2 regions of the Streptomyces sp. TLI_185 genome follow, and region 1 is predicted to be linked to the other one. Evidence: riboswitches for the same ligand, from Rfam matches in the RefSeq annotation. Region 1 holds a riboswitch; the other holds the start of a gene.
The links. Region 1 has a riboswitch for ZMP and ZTP ahead of EDD92_RS45320 (bifunctional 5,10-methylenetetrahydrofolate dehydrogenase/5,10-methenyltetrahydrofolate cyclohydrolase). Riboswitches for the same ligand answer to the same signal wherever they lie in the genome.

Region 1 (8,889 bases):
GCGCGATGATGTACACCTCCGGATGGCCGAAGAACCAGAAGAGGTGTTGCCACAGCAGGGCGCCGCCATTGGCCGCGTCGAAGACGTGCGCACCGAATTTGCGGTCCGCCTCCAGGGCGAACAGGGCCGCGGCCAACACCGGGAAGGCCAGGAGCACGAGAACACCGGTCAGCAGCACGTTCCACGTGAAGATCGGCATGCGGAACATGGTCATGCCGGGCGCGCGCATGCAGATGATGGTGGTGATGAAGTTGACCGCACCGAGGATCGTGCCGAAGCCGGAGAAGGCCAGACCCATGATCCACAGGTCGGCGCCGATGCCCGGGCTGCGGACGGCGTCCGACAGCGGGGAGTAGGCGAACCAGCCGAAGTCGGCCGCGCCCTGCGGGGTGAGGAAGCCGCCGACGGCGATGGTCGAGCCGAAGAGATAGAGCCAGTACGCCAGCATGTTCAGCCGGGGGAAGGCCACATCCGGGGCGCCGATCTGCAGCGGCATGATCCAGTTGGCGAAGCCCGAGAACAGCGGCGTCGCGAACATCAGCAGCATGATCGTGCCGTGCATCGTGAACGCCTGGTTGAACTGCTCGTTCGACATGATCTGCAGGCCCGGACGGGCCAGCTCGGCGCGCATGAGCAGCGCCATCACACCGCCGACCAGGAAGAACGCGAACGACGTGACCAGATACAGCGTTCCGATCGTCTTGTGATCAGTGGTCGTCAGCCACTTGAGGTGCCTCATGCCCCGCCTGTGTCCGGTCCGGGCACGCCGGTCACACTCAAGTGACGCGAGGAGAATCACGGAAACGGGTGTGACGATCCGGATGGTGCCGGACACGAACGGGACATGAGCAACGACGAGATCTTCGCCGCTGCCTATCGCGAGCACTACTGGGCGGTCAGCCGCTATGTCGCGCGGCGACTGGACGGGCGGACCAGCGAGGTGGAGGAAGTGGTGGCGGAGGTGTTCACGGTCGCCTGGCGACGCCGGGCCGACCTGCCCGGGTCCCCGCTGCCCTGGCTGTACGGCGTGGCACGCAACTGCCTGGCGAACGCGGTACGCGGCTACGGGCGGCGCCGCCGGCTGGTCGACCGGCTGGGCAACGACGAGACCGCGCACGGCCGGCAGATCGTGGCGAGCCCCGACGCGGACACCCCGGGCGCCTGGGTGCACGACGCCCTGGGCCGCCTGTCCGAGGCCGACCAGGAGGTGCTGCGCCTGACGGCATGGGAGGAACTGGGCGTGGACGAGGTCGCCGTCGCCCTCGGCTGCGGCACAAGGGCCGCATCGATGCGGCTGCACCGCGCCCGGCGCCGGCTGAGAGCCGAGATAGACCGCATGGGGCCTTCGCGCCCCACCGCGACCTCCGCCGACGCGACCCCCTCGAAGGAACACGGCCATGGCTGACGAACTCGAACTCCTGCGTCGCGCCAACCCGGTGCCCGTCGACGGCCCCCACTACGGCGACGGCCCCCTCGACCACGACGCCGAACGCCGGCTCAACCGGCTGCTGCACGAACGCCCCAAGGGCCGCCGCCGCACCCGGGTTGTCTGGAGCCTCGCGGCCACCGCCGTCGTCGCCGCGACCGCGCTGACGCTGCTGCTCGGCGGCCCGAGCACCACCCCCGCGGTCGCGGCGCCCCGCCCGCTGGTCGTCCAGGCCGACTCCACCCCCGTACCTCTTCAGGAACTGGCCGACCGCGCGCAGCGCCAGGCCACGGCGGAGAGTGCGCCGCAGCTGCGCAAGGGTACGCATGTGCAGTCCTGGAGCATGGGCATGAGCGACGCCAAGCCCCCCGTGACGCTCCCGGAGGAGCGCGTCGTGCGCTGGAAGGCCGACGGCAGTCATACCGAGCTCGTCGTGGCGACCGACCCGCAACACCCCGGCCGGCCGGTGCTCCGCGACGACGGCGGCGATCCGCACCTGGTCGAGGACGGCCACGTCATCAGCAGGCAGACCTATCCGCCCAGCTGGAGCGACGCGCCGCCCGAGTCGCCGCCGCCGAACGACCCGGCGCGGCTGCGGGCCTACCTCCAGGAGGCCGCGTACACCCACACCCGGCTGACTACCCCCGAACTCCTCGACGCAGTCGCGGTGTTGCTCGACCACTGGACCCTCGGCGCCCGCGAGTCCGCGACGCTGGCCGGGCTCCTCGCGGGCACCGAGGGACTGCGGCCGGTCGGCCAGGTCACGGACCGGCTCGGGCGGCGCGGCCAGGCGTACGAGTACGAGGGCGCCGGCTACCGCCGAATGCTGATCATGCAGCCGTCCACCGGTGCCGTCCTCGGCCTGGAGACCGTCTTCACCAAGCCCGAGCACGAATACGGCGTCAAAGCCGGCGACGTCGAGTCGTACAGCGCCTGGATGCGCTGATCACACCCCGAGCTGCCGGGCGGCGGCCTCGACGGTCTGCTCCAGCAGCGTGGCGATCGTCATGGGACCGACACCGCCCGGCACCGGAGTGATCAGACCGGCCCGCTCCACGGCGGAGTCGAAGTCGACGTCACCGACGTTGCCGGGGTTGTAGCCGGCGTCGATCACGACCGCGCCGGGCTTGAGGTCCTCGCCCCGGATCAACCGCGGCCGCCCCACGGCGGCGACCACGATGTCCGCCTCCCGTACGACCGAGGACAGGTCCCGGGTACGGGAGTGGCAGTACGTCACCGTCGCGTCGCGGGCGAGCAGCAGCATGCCGGCCGGCTTGCCGAGGATGGCGCTGCGGCCCACGACCACGGCCCGCTTCCCGGACGGCTCGACGTCGTACTCGTCGAGCAGCCGCATGATCCCGCCCGGCGTGCACGACACGAAGCCGGGCAGGCCGAAGCTCATCGTCGCGAAGGACGCGAAGGTGACGCCGTCGACGTCCTTCTCGGGCGCGATCGCCTCGAACGCGGCCCGCTCGTCGATGTGCTCGCCCATCGGGTGCTGCAGCAGAATGCCGTGCACGCCCGGGTCGCTCGACAGCGAGCGCAGGGTGTCGACGAGTTCCTCGGTGGTCGTGGCGGCGGGAAGTTCCACCTGGCGCGACTCGATACCGGCCTTGCGGCAGCGGTTCCGCTTCATCCGGACGTAGGTGACGGAGGCGGGGTCCTCGCCGACCAGAACCGTGGCCAGACAGGGCGCCGTTCCGGTCCGGTGGGTGAGGTCGGCCGCCCGCTTGGCGGTGTCGTCGACGATGCGCCGGGCAAGAGAGGTGCCATCCATGAGCCGGGCCTGCGACATGATCCACTCCTGGGCTGGTTTGACGGATCGCCCAGGCGCACGGCATCGACTCCGCGTGGCCGCTCCCCGGTGGTGCTCCACCTCAGCGCCAGTCACGGCCCGCCCTCAGAGTAACCGAGCCGCCACGGCGGTCAGGAGCCGCTCTCACCGGTGCAGGACACGCCGTCTTCGCGCAGTACGAAGCGGGCGTGACCGTCTCGATCTCAGCACCGACCGCAGCAGAGCCACCAGCGCCAGCTGTTGTGCCGTGCCCGTCCGAGGCCGGGCCGGACGCACCCGTCCCAGTGCCGCACGGGCCGAGAAGGTCCAGGTCAACCGGGTGGTGACCTGGACCCTCGCGGTTCTGCCTCCTACTCGTCCCATGCCTGGATCAGGACCTCATCGGTGATCTTTCCGTCGCGCAGCGTGATCATCGACTCGGCCAGGACCCGGGTCCCGTCCGAGTACTGGCAGGACTGGCTGTAGGCGGCATGGTCGCCCTGAACGATGCACTGGTCCATTTTGTGCGTCATGTCACGGCTGTAGATGTCCTCGAACATTGCGCCGATCTCCTGGCGACCGCGCAGAACCTTGGGCTGGCTGGGCTGGGTGTTGCGGTCCACGATGCGTATCTGCGCGTCGTCCGCATAGAGCGACAGAAGATCCGCCGCAGTGTGTCCTTCGACCCCCTTGCGCAGGGTGTCGGCGTTGAAGCCGGGAGTTGCCGTGGTGCCCATGATGACCTCCTTCGAGGGCCGCGACCCGAGGAGCTGCGGGCCGCGAAGGACCTCTCCTCCGAGACTCCTCCGCCGCGGCAGGCTCGGCAAGCGCAGCCGGAGCACTGCCCCTGATGGGTGAGTGGCGTGGCGCGGCCGTGACCGCCGCAGGCCCGGTGCCGTTGTGGGAAGCATGATCTCAACACGACGTATCGTCGCTGCCGTTGGTCTCGCCGCAGGAATCACCGCCCTTGCCGCGCCGCTTGCCTGTGCGTCCGACGCGACCATCCAGAACAAGGACGCGAGCGAGCTCAACCCGATCTCCACGCTCGACTCGCTCGCCCAGAGCGGAATCCCCGCGGAGCGCAGGGCCCAGGTGCCGCGCCCCTCCGAGCAGCTGCAGCACCTGAACCGCCTCAACAACCTCGAGCAGCTGGACCGGGTCGCCCGCATGGGAGCCGCCGGCGGGCTGCCTGGGGCCCTGTAACACGCCGACGCCGCATCGAAACCTCCCCCCACAGCGAAAGGGCCGCCCCTCTCGGGGCGGCCCTTTCGCTGTGCCGGTGACTGTGCCGGGGACCTGATCACAGCCCTGCGGTTGAAGGGTTGAGGAAGTGGAAACCCGGCCGGGGGTGCATCAGGAAGTCGTGGTGGGAGATGTTCCACGCATAGGCGCCCGCCAGCGAGAACACCACCCGGTCGCCGGCCCTGAGCCCCGGCGCGGGTACTCGGCGCGCCAGGACGTCCTTCGGTGTGCACAGCTGCCCGGCGAGGGTGACCTTCCCGCAGTCCTCGTCCGGGGAGACCCCCATCTCGCTTCGCTCGCCTTCGGCGGCCGACCGCGGCCACGGGTGCGGCCAGGCATCCACCTTCAGCACGGAGCAGGGCTGGTCGTGCCCCTTCGTCGCCGGGGTCCGCAGGTGGTGGGTGCCACCGCGGACCACCGCGAACTCCTCGCCGTGACTGCGCTTCACGTCCAGCACCTCGGTGGCGTACCAGCCGCAGTACGCCGTCAGCGCCCGCCCCGGCTCGATGCGCAGAGTCAGCTCAGGGTGTGCCTCGGTCAGACGGGCGAGACCGCTGCCGTACCCGGACCAGTCGAAGCGGCGCTCCGGGTCCGTGTAGTCGACGGTCATGCCGCCGCCGACGTTGACCTCGGCGAGCGGAACACCGAGGCCCGTCGCCCAGGACACCACGGATTCGGCCACCGCCAGCTGTTCCGCCGCCTCCAGGCCACTGGCCAAGTGCGCGTGCACGCCTCGCAGTTCGAGATGCGGGTACGTCCCGTCGGCGAGCGCCCGGATGACGTCGACGGCCTGTGCCGGGTCCAGGCCGAACGGGGTCGGACGGCCCCCCATCGCCAGGGAGCTGCCCGCCAGCGCCCCGTCCGCGACCGGAAGATTGACGCGAACCAGCACCGCCACCCGCCGCCCCGGCGCGCACGTCCGCGCCAGCTCGGCCAGCATGCGCAGCTCGTACTCGCTCTCCACATGGAACCGGTCGACGCCGAGCTCCAGTGCGGCCCGCACCTCGTCCGGCGTCTTGCCGGGACCGCCGAAGGCGAGCGGCCGGTCCGGGACCGCCTTGGCGACGTGGGCGAGTTCACCGCCCGAGGAGACCTCGTAGCCGTCGACGTACGGGCCGAGCGTGCCGAGGACCTCCGGCTCCGGGTTGGCCTTGGCGGCGTAGTACACCTCGACCCGCTCGGGCAGTGCGGCCCGGACGGCGGCGGCATGGGCACGCAGGGCCGCCAAGTCGTAGATGTACGCGGGCAGTTCGGCGCAGGCCAGGGACAGGACGCGGTCGCGGACCGCGGGCGTCGGGTCGGTCATCGGGTGCTCCCGGTCGTGTCGCGCAGGATGTCCTCGGCGAGCGGGGACGGCAGCCGGACGTAGCCGGCGTCCCGGTCCGCCTTGCGTTCCCAGCGGGTCAGCAGGTTGGCCTTGGCGGGCAGCGGCACCCCGGCGAGCAGGGCGGCGAGCCTCGGCGGGCAGCCGTGGCGGTCGGCATACGTCTGGAGCGTGGCCCGCACCCGGGCCCACAGTGCCGCCTCCGCCTGCGGGTGCAGGTCGGCGAGGGCGGCGAGCAACTCGGCAATGTGGTTGACGAGCAAGCAGTACACGACCCTGTCCCAGCCGCGCTGCGCGTCGTACGTCATGGGGCCCGCGACGTCGGGCGGCAGCGAGGCCAACGTGTCGGCGTGATGGTCGGGGACCAGCTTGGTGCCCTCCAGGTCGCGGAAGAGGACCTGGGCGGGCATGCCGTCGCCGTCGACGCACACCAGGACGTTCTGCAGGTGGGGTTCCAGGACCAGGCCGTGGTCGAAGTAGGCGGCGAGCACGGGTGGGACGAGCAGGTCGAGATACGAGGACCACCAGGCGAGGGTCGTGCGGACGTCCGCTCCGTCGAGGAGGCGGGAGATGTGGGCGGCGCCGGTCGGGTACTCGTCGGCGACGGCCGCCGCGAGCAGGGGGACCGTGCCCGGGGCGAGGCGGCGCGGCAGGCCCTCGCGGACGATGACGCCGAACCCCTCGAACAGGTCGCGGTCGGGGGTGCCGTCCGGGCCGGGCAGGGCCAGCGTGCGGTAGGCCGGCTCACGCAGCACGGCGCTGCCGGGGAAGCGGTCGGCCAGGTCGGCGAGTGCCGGGGCCAGCACGCCGGTCAGGGCGACGGCGCCGGACAGCTCGTAACTGCTGTTCTTGCGCAGGCAGTTGGTGATGCGGACGTTCAGGCTGAACTTGAGGAAGGTCTCCCCGTCGTACAGGGTGCGCACCGAGGCGGTGGCCGTGAAGGGCTGCCCGCCGGGGCCCAGGTCGAGGATGTCGCCGCGGTCGAGGGCGGCGCGCAGGGCCGGGTGGGCCTTGAGCGTCTCGTACTGCCAGGGGTGGGCGGGCAGCAGCCGGTAGCCCTCCGGTACGTCCGTGCGCAGTCCGTCCAGCGGGGCGGTCGCCGACGGGTCCGCCGACTCCTCGGCGATCAGGTGGGCGCGGACGGCGAGGTGCCGCAGCGGGAAGGAGGCACCGACCTCGGGAGCGTACGCGGACCAGGCGCGCGGGTCGCCGGTGCGGGCCTTGGGCGTGGGGTGGAAGCGGTGTCCGAACAGCAGCGACTGCTCGGAGGCCAGGTAGGCGGAGAGCCGGTCGTCCGGGAGGCGGGCGGGACGCGTGGCGGCGAGTGCGGTGGTGATGGCGTCGTGGCTGGAGGCGATCTGCTCCAGGAACTCCTCGTTGCGCACGCCCGTGCGCAGCGACAGCTCGTCGTGCGTGTACTCGGCCAGGCGCCGCCAGTCCACCTCCGACCAGCCGTCCTCGCCCTGTTCGCTCACGGGGCCGCTGAACCGGTGCGCGCCCAGCAGGGAGGTGCGGCGCAGCGCGACCCGCAGCAGCACTCCGCGGCGGGGCAGCCGCAGCAGCAGCCGGCCGTCGGCGACGACCGACTGGTGCTCGGGGCCCGACACCTCGCGCAGCAGGCAGTTGAGGAGCGTGTGGGCCACCGCGTCGTCGGCGGAGGGAAGCTCGGCGGGCGCTGCGGTACTCCCGGGCGGGCAAAGCGAGATGGCGGTCCCCCCGGACGAGGTCTGCGGACGGATCAGCGAGGGCATCAGCGGCTCCTGCGGGTGCGGGGGGTCAGCGGGGGGAGGAAAGTGGCCAGTACGGTGACGGCGGCGGCCGCGCTGCCGGTCAGCACCGGTGCGGCCGGGCCGAAGCGGGCGCTGCCCGCCGCCGCGGCCACTCCTGCGGCGACCGCGCCGGCCTTGGAGAAGAACTCCAGCGAGCCGAACATCCCGCCCGGCGCCCGGCCCTTGGCGCAGTCGGCGGCCAGCACCGACAGACACACCAGGCCGAGCGTGAGGCCCGCGCCCAGCAGCAGCCGTACGGCGATCAGCGTCGGCAGGGAGCCGGCGATCCCGTGCCCGGCGAGCCCGAGCGCGATGAAGGCGAAGCCGAGCGCGAGCCCGGTGCGGGGGCGGCTGTGGAAGGCGGAGTGCACGGCCAGCGCCGACACCAGGTAGCACAGGTGGGGGAGGGCGAACAGCACGCCGGACAGGGTCGGTGAGGTGCCCGGGAGACGATCGTCGACGAGAGCGATGAGGTACGGGAAGGAGATGACGGTGGAGAAGACGAAGGCGAACTCCAAGGCGTACAGGGCCTTGAGGGAGACCAGCGGCGGCTCGGCCGCGCAAGTCGTCTTGGGGGCGTTCGCCGACTCCTGTGCGGCAGGCTCCGGTTCGGGCAGCGCGGCGAGCAACAGGGCAGCGCCCAGCGGCAGTACGGCGAGCAGGGCGTACTGGCGGTGCGGGGACAGCCAGCCCGACAGCGAGCCGACCACGATCGGGGCCACGACCAGCGCGGCCCGCGCGCTGCCCTGCATCAAGGTGAGCGCCTTGGACAGGGCCGGCCCCTCAAGGGCGGCGCCCAGGTACCCGTTGGACGCGGCGAACGTGCCGCCCAGGATGCCCTGCAGCACCAGCGCCACGGTGAACGTGGCCAGGGAGTCCGCCCAGCCCGCGAGAAGGAAGGCCACGGCCAGGCCCAACTGGGCGCGCAGCAGGAGTCGTTTACGGCCGTAGCGGTCGGCGAGCCGTCCCCACAGCGGCGCGCCCAGCGCACCGAACACGGTCGGCACGACGTACAGCACCCCTGCCCAGCGGGCGTGGCGATCCCCCAACCCCGGGAGGATCTCGGTGAGATACGGCGGCAGCCCGAGCGCCGCGAAGGACGCCACGAAGTAGCAGCCGGCGACCGCATGCACATGCCCGCGGGTGAACGCCGTACCCGGCATCCGCAGGGTCTCGGCGCTCATGCGGAACCCCCGTCGGACAGCAGGTAGTTGGGGCCGTCCGTGTAGTGCTTGTTGACGTCCGCGGCACCCGAGCGCTCCTTGCTCAGCAGCGTGCCGGCCGTGACCATGGCCTTGACCGGTAGCCGTGGCGCATCGAGGACATGCGCCCGCAGGACCGCGCCCGCGTCACC
Region 2 (8,889 bases), 3.6 Mb from region 1:
CGGTGACGGGATTACTGGTCACGCCACCCAGTACGCAAGAACTCCACAGCACGTTAAATATTCAACGAAGCTTTTTCGACTGTCCGGAGCTGTCTGGATCGTGCCCCTTTGGCGGCCTTTCGGGCGCCTTGATTCCGTGCGGAAAGAAATGACCGCGCATCCGCTTTACCAGCGAATAAGCAGCCGGCCGGACATTCGCTCACGCCGCCGCTTCCGTCGTCGGGGCGTCCGTCGCCGGCGCCTCCCCGAAACGGGCCAGCGCCAGCGCCCCCGCGACAGCGATCAGGAACCCCAGCACAGCAAGCCAGGCGAGCCCCTCCCGGGTGCGGTCCCCGAGCCACACCACACCCACCGCCGCCGGCCCGATCGTCTCGCCGATCACCAGCCCGGCGGTGGCGGTGGTCACCGAGCCACGCTGCAACGCCGACGTCAGCAACAGAAAGGCAGCGCCCCCGCCGATCACGAGGGCATACGTCGCCGGGTTGGTGAGCAGCTCCGACGGCGCGAGCGAATCGATCAGCCGCACCGACACCTCCACCACCCCGAACCCGAACCCGGCCCCCAGCCCGAGCACCAGCGCCCGCCCCCGCCCGGACCACCGCCCCCCGAACAGCCCGAGCAGCAACACCACGACGGAGATCGCGAGCATCGCGTACTTCAGCGCCGTCGAACCCTCGCGATCCCCCTCGGCCCCCGACGCCAGCCCCAGCATGGCGAGCCCCGCGCACACCACTCCGACGGCACCCCACTCCGTCCCGCTCAGCCGCACCTGCAGCAGCCGCGCCGCGACCACCCCGGTCACCGCCAGGCTGGACGCGAGCGCCGCAGCGACCGCGTAGATCGGGATCGACCGCAGGGCGGCGATCTGGAACAGGAACCCCAGCCCGTCCAGCGCCAGCCCGGCCAGATACCGCCACTGCCGCAGGGTCCGCAGCAGCAGCGCCGCCTCCCCGCCCCCACCCGTACCGGCCGACCGCGCGGCGACCGCCTGCAATACCGTCGCGGTACCGAAGCAGACCGCCGCGCCCAGCGCGCACACCATCCCAAAGATCACAAAGTGACTGTAGGGGAGAGGTGCAGGAAGCGGTGATGCCCCGGCGTCCGCTCTCACCGATCTCTGGCTTTACACACCTGCGCAGGGTGCATAGTGCGAGGGGCGTTGTCCCTGCCTCTGCTGCCGCCCGGCTCGGCTCCCCCGAACCACCGTCCACGACCCGGGCGGCAGATTTCCACCATCGCCCCGACGCCCCTCGACCGGCTATCCGGTTACGGCGGAAACGCGACCGTTTTGTGGATAGCGCCGGGCCCACGGACGGCCCGAGTGCCCCGCAACGTCTGTGACGGCGTCTCCCCGTACGTCTGCCGATAGTGGCCGGTGAACCGCCCCAGATGCGCGAACCCCCAGCGCAGTGCCACATCGGTGACCGTCCCCAGCGCTTGCCCGTCGGCGATGGCGAGCAGATCGCGCCGGGCCAGATCCAGCCGTACGCGCCACAGATACGCCAGTGGAGTCATGGCCAGATGGGCCCGGAATCCCTCCCGCAGGCTCCGCAGACTCACCCGAGCCGCCACCGCCATGTCGGCCACGGAGATGGGCTCGTGGGCATGCTCGGCACAGAAGTCCGCGGCCCGCCGCACCGCATGGGGCAGCACCGCGGGCCCGCGCCCCGCCACCGCCTCGCTGAGCATGTGCGGCTGTGCGTCCAGCAGACCGTCCACCAGCAACTGCTCGAAGTGCCCCACCGCCAGCGGCGATCGCACCGCCAGCTCCGAGTCGGCGAACTCCGCGAACGCCCGCACCACCCGCAACCACGCCCGGACCGCCCCCACCCGCGCATCCAGCACCGGCGCGAAGTGCAGCGGCACGGACGGCAGTTCACCCAGCCGCACGGCGAGCGCCCGGTCGACGGTCTGCCGGGGAATGATCAGCACCTGATTCAGTGTCTCCCCGCTCCACCGCATCGACAGCCGCTGCCCCGGATTGACGATGCTGAGCACGGACGCCAGGGCGGCCCCGTCCGCGGTGACGACGCCGTCCCCGGCAAGCGGCACATGGATGTTGTAGAACTCCGGCAACTCACCCGGCGTGACGTCGACCTCCGCCCCGTACCCCAACTCGTACAGCGCCACGGCCCCTTCGTGCACACACCGGAACCGTCCGTCGACCGGATGGTCGTCCAGCACTGTCAGCCGGTGCGGCGCGAACCGCTCGCTCACCAGCGTGTGCAACTCCTCGACGTCACGACCCTGAAAGAGCAGCCCCCGCCCCGCACCCGCCGGCACGGTCTCCGACCCGCCTTCGCCCATGACGGACATGCCTCTCGCCACGTGTCTTATGCGCCCGTACCGCCCGAGTCTCCCGACCTCCGCGGCCCTGCGTCGAGGGCCGAAGGTCCCGGAGGCCGAAACAGACGCCGCACGGCAGCACGCCGGGCCCCCGCCGAGCGGCTCAGATCCCGAGCACGGCCCGCAACTGCGCGAGCCCCCAGTCCAGGTCCTCCTTCCCGATCACCAACGGCGGTGCGATCCGCACCGTCGGCCCGTGCGTGTCCTTCACCAGCACCCCTCGCTCCATCAGCTTCTCGGACACCTCCCGCCCCGTGCCGTACTGCGGCGCGATGTCGACGCCCGCCCACAGCCCCCGCCCGCGCACCGCCTTCACCCGCCCCGTGCCCGTCAACGCCCCCAGTTCCCGGTGCAGATGACTCCCCAGCTCCGCGGACCGCGCCTGGAACTCGCCCGTCCGCAGCATCGCGATCACCTCCAGCGCCACCGCACAGGCCAGTGGATTCCCACCGAACGTCGAACCGTGCTCACCGGGCCGGAACACTCCGAGCACATCGGCCGACGACACCACCGCCGACACCGGCACGATCCCGCCGCCCAGCGCCTTGCCGAGCACATACACATCCGGCACCACACCCTCGTGCTCGCACGCGAAGGTCTTGCCGGTGCGCCCCAGCCCGGACTGGATCTCGTCCGCCACGAACAGCACGTTCCGCTCACGCGTCAGCTCGCGCACCGCCGGCAGATAACCGGTCGGCGGCACCAGTACCCCCGCCTCGCCCTGGATCGGCTCCAGCAGCACGGCCACCGTGTTCTCCGTGACCGCCGACCGCATCGCCGTCAGGTCCCCGTACGGCACGATCTCGAAGCCCGGCGTGTACGGACCGAAGTCCGCCCGTGCCTCCGGGTCGGTGGAGAAGCTGACGAGGGTCGTCGTCCGGCCGTGGAAGTTGTTGCCCGCGACCACGATCTTCGCCATCTCCGCGGGCACGCCCTTGATCCGGTAGCCCCACTTCCGGGCCGTCTTCACTGCCGTCTCGACCGCTTCCGCGCCGGTGTTCATCGGCAGCACCAGCTCCATCCCGCACAGGTCGGCGAGCTCGGAGCAGAAGGCCGCGAACCGGTCGTGATGAAACGCCCTCGACGTCAGCGTCACCCGCTCCAGCTGCGCCTTCGCCGCCTCCACCAGCCGCCTGTTGCGATGGCCGAAGTTGAGCGCCGAGTAACCGGCCAGCAGGTCCAGATACCGCCTCCCCTCCACATCCGTCATCCACGCCCCGTCCGCGGTGGCGACGACCACGGGCAGGGGGTCGTAGTTGTGCGCGCTGTGCGCGTCGGCGGCGGCGATGAGCGTCTCCGTAGCGGTCACGGAATCTCCCGAAGGTGCCAGATGCTGTGAGGGTGCCCCCTTCTTATCCTCGCCCGCATGGTGGACGCGGGACCTCTGCGTTCCGGCGCGCCCGGTAGGCTGACGTGCGGGCCGTGACTGGCGCGCTGGGATGGGAACGACCATCGGGGAGCGGCCTGGGAGTGAGCGAGTGCCGTGCGCCTGGGCCGACCGTGAACCGTGAACGCTTCGAGCCACGCCACCCGGAGGCCGACGACATGTCAGAGCAGCAGCCCCTCTCCACCGAGTCCACCGCCTTCCGTGCCGCCCTCGACGTGATCCGCGCCGTCGAGCCGCGCGTCGCCGATGCCATCGGCCAGGAGGTCCACGACCAGCGCGAGATGCTCAAGCTGATCGCCTCCGAGAACTACGCCTCCCCGGCCACCCTCCTCGCGATGGGCAACTGGTTCAGCGACAAGTACGCCGAGGGCACCATCGGCCGCCGCTTCTACGCCGGCTGCCGCAACGTCGACACCGTCGAGTCCCTCGCCGCCGAGCATGCCAAGGAGCTCTTCGGCGCCCGCCACGCCTACGTCCAGCCGCACTCCGGCATCGACGCCAACCTCGTCGCCTTCTGGTCGGTCCTCGCCCAGCGCGTCGAGGTCCCCGCGCTGGAGAAGGCCGGCGTCCGCCAGGTCAACGACCTCACCGACGCCGACTGGGCCGAACTCCGTCAGGCCTTCGGCAACCAGCGCATGCTCGGCATGTCCCTGGACGCCGGCGGTCACCTCACCCACGGCTTCCGCCCGAACATCTCCGGCAAGATGTTCGACCAGCGCTCCTACGGCACCGACCCCGCCACCGGCCTCATCGACTACGAAGCCCTGCGCGTCTCCGCCCGCGCGTTCAAGCCGCTGATCATCGTCGCCGGCTACTCCGCCTACCCCCGTCTCGTGAACTTCCGCATCATGCGTGAGATCGCCGACGAGGTCGGCGCGACCCTGATGGTGGACATGGCGCACTTCGCCGGTCTGGTCGCGGGCAAGGTGCTGACCGGCGACTTCGACCCGGTCCCGCACGCCCAGATCGTCACCACCACCACCCACAAGTCGCTGCGCGGCCCGCGCGGCGGCATGGTCCTGTGCGACGACTCCCTCAAGGACCAGGTCGACCGAGGCTGCCCGATGGTCCTCGGTGGCCCGCTCCCGCACGTCATGGCCGCCAAGGCCGTCGCCTTCGCCGAGGCGCGTCAGCCCTCCTTCCAGGACTACGCCCAGCGCATCGTCGACAACTCGCGTGCGCTGGCGGAGGGCCTGATGCGCCGGGGCGCCACCCTCGTCACCGGCGGTACCGACAACCACCTCAACCTCATCGACGTGGCCACCTCCTACGGACTCAGCGGCCGCCAGGCCGAGGCGGCCCTGCTCGACTCGGGCATCGTCACGAACCGCAACGCCATCCCCGCCGACCCCAACGGCGCCTGGTACACCTCCGGCATCCGCATCGGCACCCCCGCGCTGACCACACGTGGCCTGGGCACCGCCGAGATGGACGAGGTCGCGGGCCTCATCGACCGCGTCCTCACCACCACCGAGCCGGGCACCACCAAGTCGGGCGCCCCTTCCAAGGCCCAGCACGTCCTCGACCCGAAGATCGCGGACGAGATCTCGCGCCGCGCCACCGACCTCGTGGCCGGCTTCCCGCTGTACCCGGAGATCGACCTGGGCTGAACCCCGCACTCTCTTGAGTTCTCAAAGATCGACGACGTTCGGAGATCGGTGATGCTCAGAGATCGATGAGCTCCTGTCGTGGCTCCTCCCGCGGCGGTCCGGCACCCTGCCGGGCCGCCGCGCGGCGTATCAGCAGCGTGCCTCCGGCGCCGACCACCAGGCCCACGGCCACCCCCGGCACCGCCCACCGGGAGCCGGATGCATGCCCACCGGACGCCTCGCCGTCAGCGAAGGCCTCCTTCCAGGACATGCCGAGCAGTCCCTGCCGGTGCAGCCGGTCGAAGACGGAGCGCGGTGCCCGGTGCCAGCGGATGTCGTCGTCCTCCACCTCAGGTGCCGGATCCGAGCGCACCCACGGTGTGCCGTCCGCCGCCACCAGCAGCTGGTCCTGTCGTTCGATGGCCACGTCACCGTCCGGAGGCCCGTTCGTCAGAGGCCAGCCACCGATCCCCGTCAGACCCCAGATCACGGTGAGCCGAACCGGCGGATACCGGCCTTCCTCCCAGGCTTCCGGCACCCGCTCCGTGCCCGAGTCCATCGGCAGCAGCAGCTGCCACAGGCGGGTGAAGTCCCGCTCGCCGGAGCGCACCGCCTTCGTCCGCCCCGAGCTGCCCACCATCACCAGGGCCAGATCCGGGACGTCCCGGCCCTGCGTCAGCGTGGGTGTCTCCGCTGCCGCGGGGGTCGCCTGCATTCCGCACAGGGCCATTGCCGCCGCCGATGCGAACGCCCCTATCAGCGCCGCCGGTTCGCGAAGCCTGCCCCTCCATCTGCGCATCCCGTCCCCCCAACCAGTAACCCCGTCCGGCCCGCTCGCGAGCCGCGTGTCACTTCTGGTACACCGCTCGCCCCGGCGAGGTTCCTGCCTCAGTGCACTATTTCCTAATTCAGCGCACTATCTCGAGGAATCGTTGCTCTCGACCGGCTTCTCCAGGGACCTTGCGATCTCCGCGGCACGCGTCCTGGACGCCACCCCCTCAAGCCGCAGCGTCACATCGCCCTCTCCGGCCCGGCGGTGGGTCCACAGCAGCGTCGGCCCGGCGGTCCGCTCCCTGCGGGTGAAGCGGTTCCCGTCCGCGTCCACCAGCCAGAAGCTCAGGAGGTGCGGGCGGGGAAACCACAGGGCGTACTCCTGCACGCCGTCGGTCGAGGGCTTCGGGCCGAGCTCGATCCACTCCGGCGGCTCGCGGACGGTCTTGGTGAAGGCGGGATCCAGCCGGGCACGGAACTCGTCCAGCCGGACCGTGCGCCCGCCCTCCTGCCAGCACAGGCTCACCAGGAACCGCCCGCGCGGCTCGCTCGTCACCGCCACCGTGTCCGGCACGCCGAGCGCGTCGGGCACCAGCGGCTCGAAACCCGCCCGGTGCCCGGCCTGTCCGAGCGACACCGAAGTGCCGCAGCCCGGCACCGAGAGGCCCGGCGAGGGCACCGCCGACGGGTCGTACCGCACCTCCACCCCGCCGAAGCCGAACCAGTCGAAGACCGCGGCCCGCACCGGAGGCGTGAGCACGAGAACCGTCAGCAGACCGCACAGGACGGTGGCCAGCGAGCGCCACCGCAGCCGGGTCCAGCGCCGGACCACGCGCAGCCGCTCACGGCCGCCCCGGGGCTCGGCCACCGGGACCGGCACATGCTCGGCCAGTATCTGCCCCAGTACTCGCTCGACCATCGTCTCGGCGCCGAGGGAACCGTCGGTGCCGTCGCTCCCGGGCGCATCCAGTGACCGGCCCAGCGCCCGCAACTCCTCCGGCAGCCGGGAAGGGCCGTCCTCGCGCCCTCTCCCATGGTCACGCCCGCCCGGCCCCGGACCACGGCCGCCCTCACCGTCGTACGCACCCCGTCCCTCACTCACGCTCATCACCTCCTTCCCGAGGCCTGAAATCCGGCAGCAGTCGGCCCAGCTTGCGCAGAGCGCGGTTCAGGCGGGACTTGACCGTCCCGCGAGGCCAGCCCAGCGCCTGGGCCGTCTCGGACTCGTCCATCTCCAGGAGATAGCGGTAGGTGACGACCAGGCGGTGCTCCTCGCTCAGCTTCTCCAGGGCGGACAGCAGCGCCGCACGGCGCTCCGTCTCCAGCGTCGCCACCGCCGGGTCCGCCGATTCCGGTATCAGCGGCTCCGCCTCCACGAAAGCCGCCTCCCGGCCGGCGAGCGTGCGCTGCCGCGCCGCCGTGCGCACTGTGTTCCTCGTCTCATTGGCGACGATCGACAGCAGCCACGGCTTGAAGGCGGCACCGTCCCGGAACCTGCCCAGCGCGCAGTACGCCTTGACGAAGGCCTGCTGCACCACGTCCTCCGCGTCCGCACCCGCCCCGAGCGCCGCGGCCGCCCTGAGCGCGATGCCCGTATGGGCCCGCACCAGCTCCGCATACGCCTCCGGCTCCCCGGCGCGTACGCGTGCGATCACCGCGGCCTCATCGACGATGCGGCCCCCCTCCCGCGTTCTCACACTCTTGTTACACCGCAGCAGATGGATCGGTTCCCACCTGTTTCCGACCAGTTCCGGATCGGCTCGACAGACCTGAGAGAATGGTGAACATGGCCTCTGACCGACCCCGCGTGCTCTCCGGAATCCAGCCCACCGCAGGCTCGTTCCACCTCGGCAACTACCTCGGCGCCGTCCGCCAGTGGGTGGCCCTGCAGGAGTCCCACGACGCGTTCTACATGGTCGTCGACCTGCACGCGATCACCGTTCCGCAGGACCCGGCCGAGCTGCGCGCCAACACCAGGCTCGCCGCCGCCCAGCTGCTCGCGGCCGGTCTCGACCCGGAGCGCTGCACGCTCTTCGTCCAGAGCCATGTGCCCGAGCACGCCCAGCTGGCCTGGGTCATGAACTGCCTCACCGGCTTCGGCGAGGCCTCCCGCATGACCCAGTTCAAGGACAAGTCCGCCAGGCAGGGCGCCGACCGCGCGTCCGTCGGCCTGTTCACGTACCCGATCCTCCAGGTCGCCGACATCCTGCTCTACCAGGCCAACGAGGTCCCGGTCGGCGAGGACCAGCGCCAGCACGTCGAGCTCACCCGCGACCTCGCCACGCGCTTCAACGGCCGCTTCGGCGAGACCTTCACCATCCCGAAGCCGTACATCCTCAAGGAGACGGCGAAGATCTACGACCTGCAGGACCCGTCGATCAAGATGAGCAAGTCGGCGTCCACGCCGAAGGGCCTCATCAACCTCCTCGACGACCCCAAGGCCACCGCCAAGAAGGTCAAGAGCGCCGTCACCGACACCGACACCGTCATCCGCTACGACGCCGAGAACAAGCCCGGCGTCAGCAACCTGCTCACCATCTACTCCACCCTCACCGGCAAGTCGGTCACCGAGCTGGAACAGGAGTACGAGGGCAAGATGTACGGCGCGCTCAAGACGGACCTCGCCGAGGTCATGGTCGAGTTCGTGACGCCCTTCCGGGAGCGCACACAGCAGTACCTGGACGACTCGGAGACGCTGGACTCGATCCTGGCCAAGGGCGCGGAGAAGGCGCGCGCCGTCGCCGCGGAGACCCTCTCCCAGGCGTACGACAAGGTGGGCTTCCTGCCCGCCAAGCA

Region 2: another riboswitch for ZMP and ZTP. It lies ahead of EDD92_RS29010 (glycine hydroxymethyltransferase); the one in region 1 lies ahead of EDD92_RS45320 (bifunctional 5,10-methylenetetrahydrofolate dehydrogenase/5,10-methenyltetrahydrofolate cyclohydrolase).

The regions. Positions count from the first base shown of each region.
Region 1 is NZ_RKRB01000001.1:9,864,567-9,873,455, forward strand. Features, by position in the region: gene ctaD (cytochrome c oxidase subunit I) at 1-739, opposite strand, end outside; gene EDD92_RS45310 (RNA polymerase sigma factor) at 845-1,405, shown strand; gene EDD92_RS45315 (CU044_5270 family protein) at 1,398-2,372, shown strand; gene EDD92_RS45320 (bifunctional 5,10-methylenetetrahydrofolate dehydrogenase/5,10-methenyltetrahydrofolate cyclohydrolase) at 2,373-3,221, opposite strand; ZMP/ZTP riboswitch at 3,244-3,327, opposite strand; gene EDD92_RS45325 (nuclear transport factor 2 family protein) at 3,572-3,937, opposite strand; gene EDD92_RS45330 (hypothetical protein) at 4,110-4,403, shown strand; gene EDD92_RS45335 (type III PLP-dependent enzyme) at 4,501-5,748, opposite strand; gene EDD92_RS45340 (IucA/IucC family siderophore biosynthesis protein) at 5,745-7,517, opposite strand; gene EDD92_RS45345 (MFS transporter) at 7,517-8,719, opposite strand; gene EDD92_RS45350 (IucA/IucC family protein) at 8,716-8,889, opposite strand, start outside.
Region 2 is NZ_RKRB01000001.1:6,267,149-6,276,037, forward strand. Features, by position in the region: gene EDD92_RS28995 (hypothetical protein) at 200-1,042, opposite strand; gene EDD92_RS29000 (AraC family transcriptional regulator) at 1,267-2,316, opposite strand; gene rocD (ornithine--oxo-acid transaminase) at 2,450-3,655, opposite strand; ZMP/ZTP riboswitch at 3,759-3,848, shown strand; gene EDD92_RS29010 (glycine hydroxymethyltransferase) at 3,892-5,343, shown strand; gene EDD92_RS29015 (hypothetical protein) at 5,399-6,037, opposite strand; gene EDD92_RS29020 (hypothetical protein) at 6,239-7,201, opposite strand; gene EDD92_RS29025 (RNA polymerase sigma factor) at 7,188-7,790, opposite strand; gene trpS (tryptophan--tRNA ligase) at 7,880-8,889, shown strand, end outside.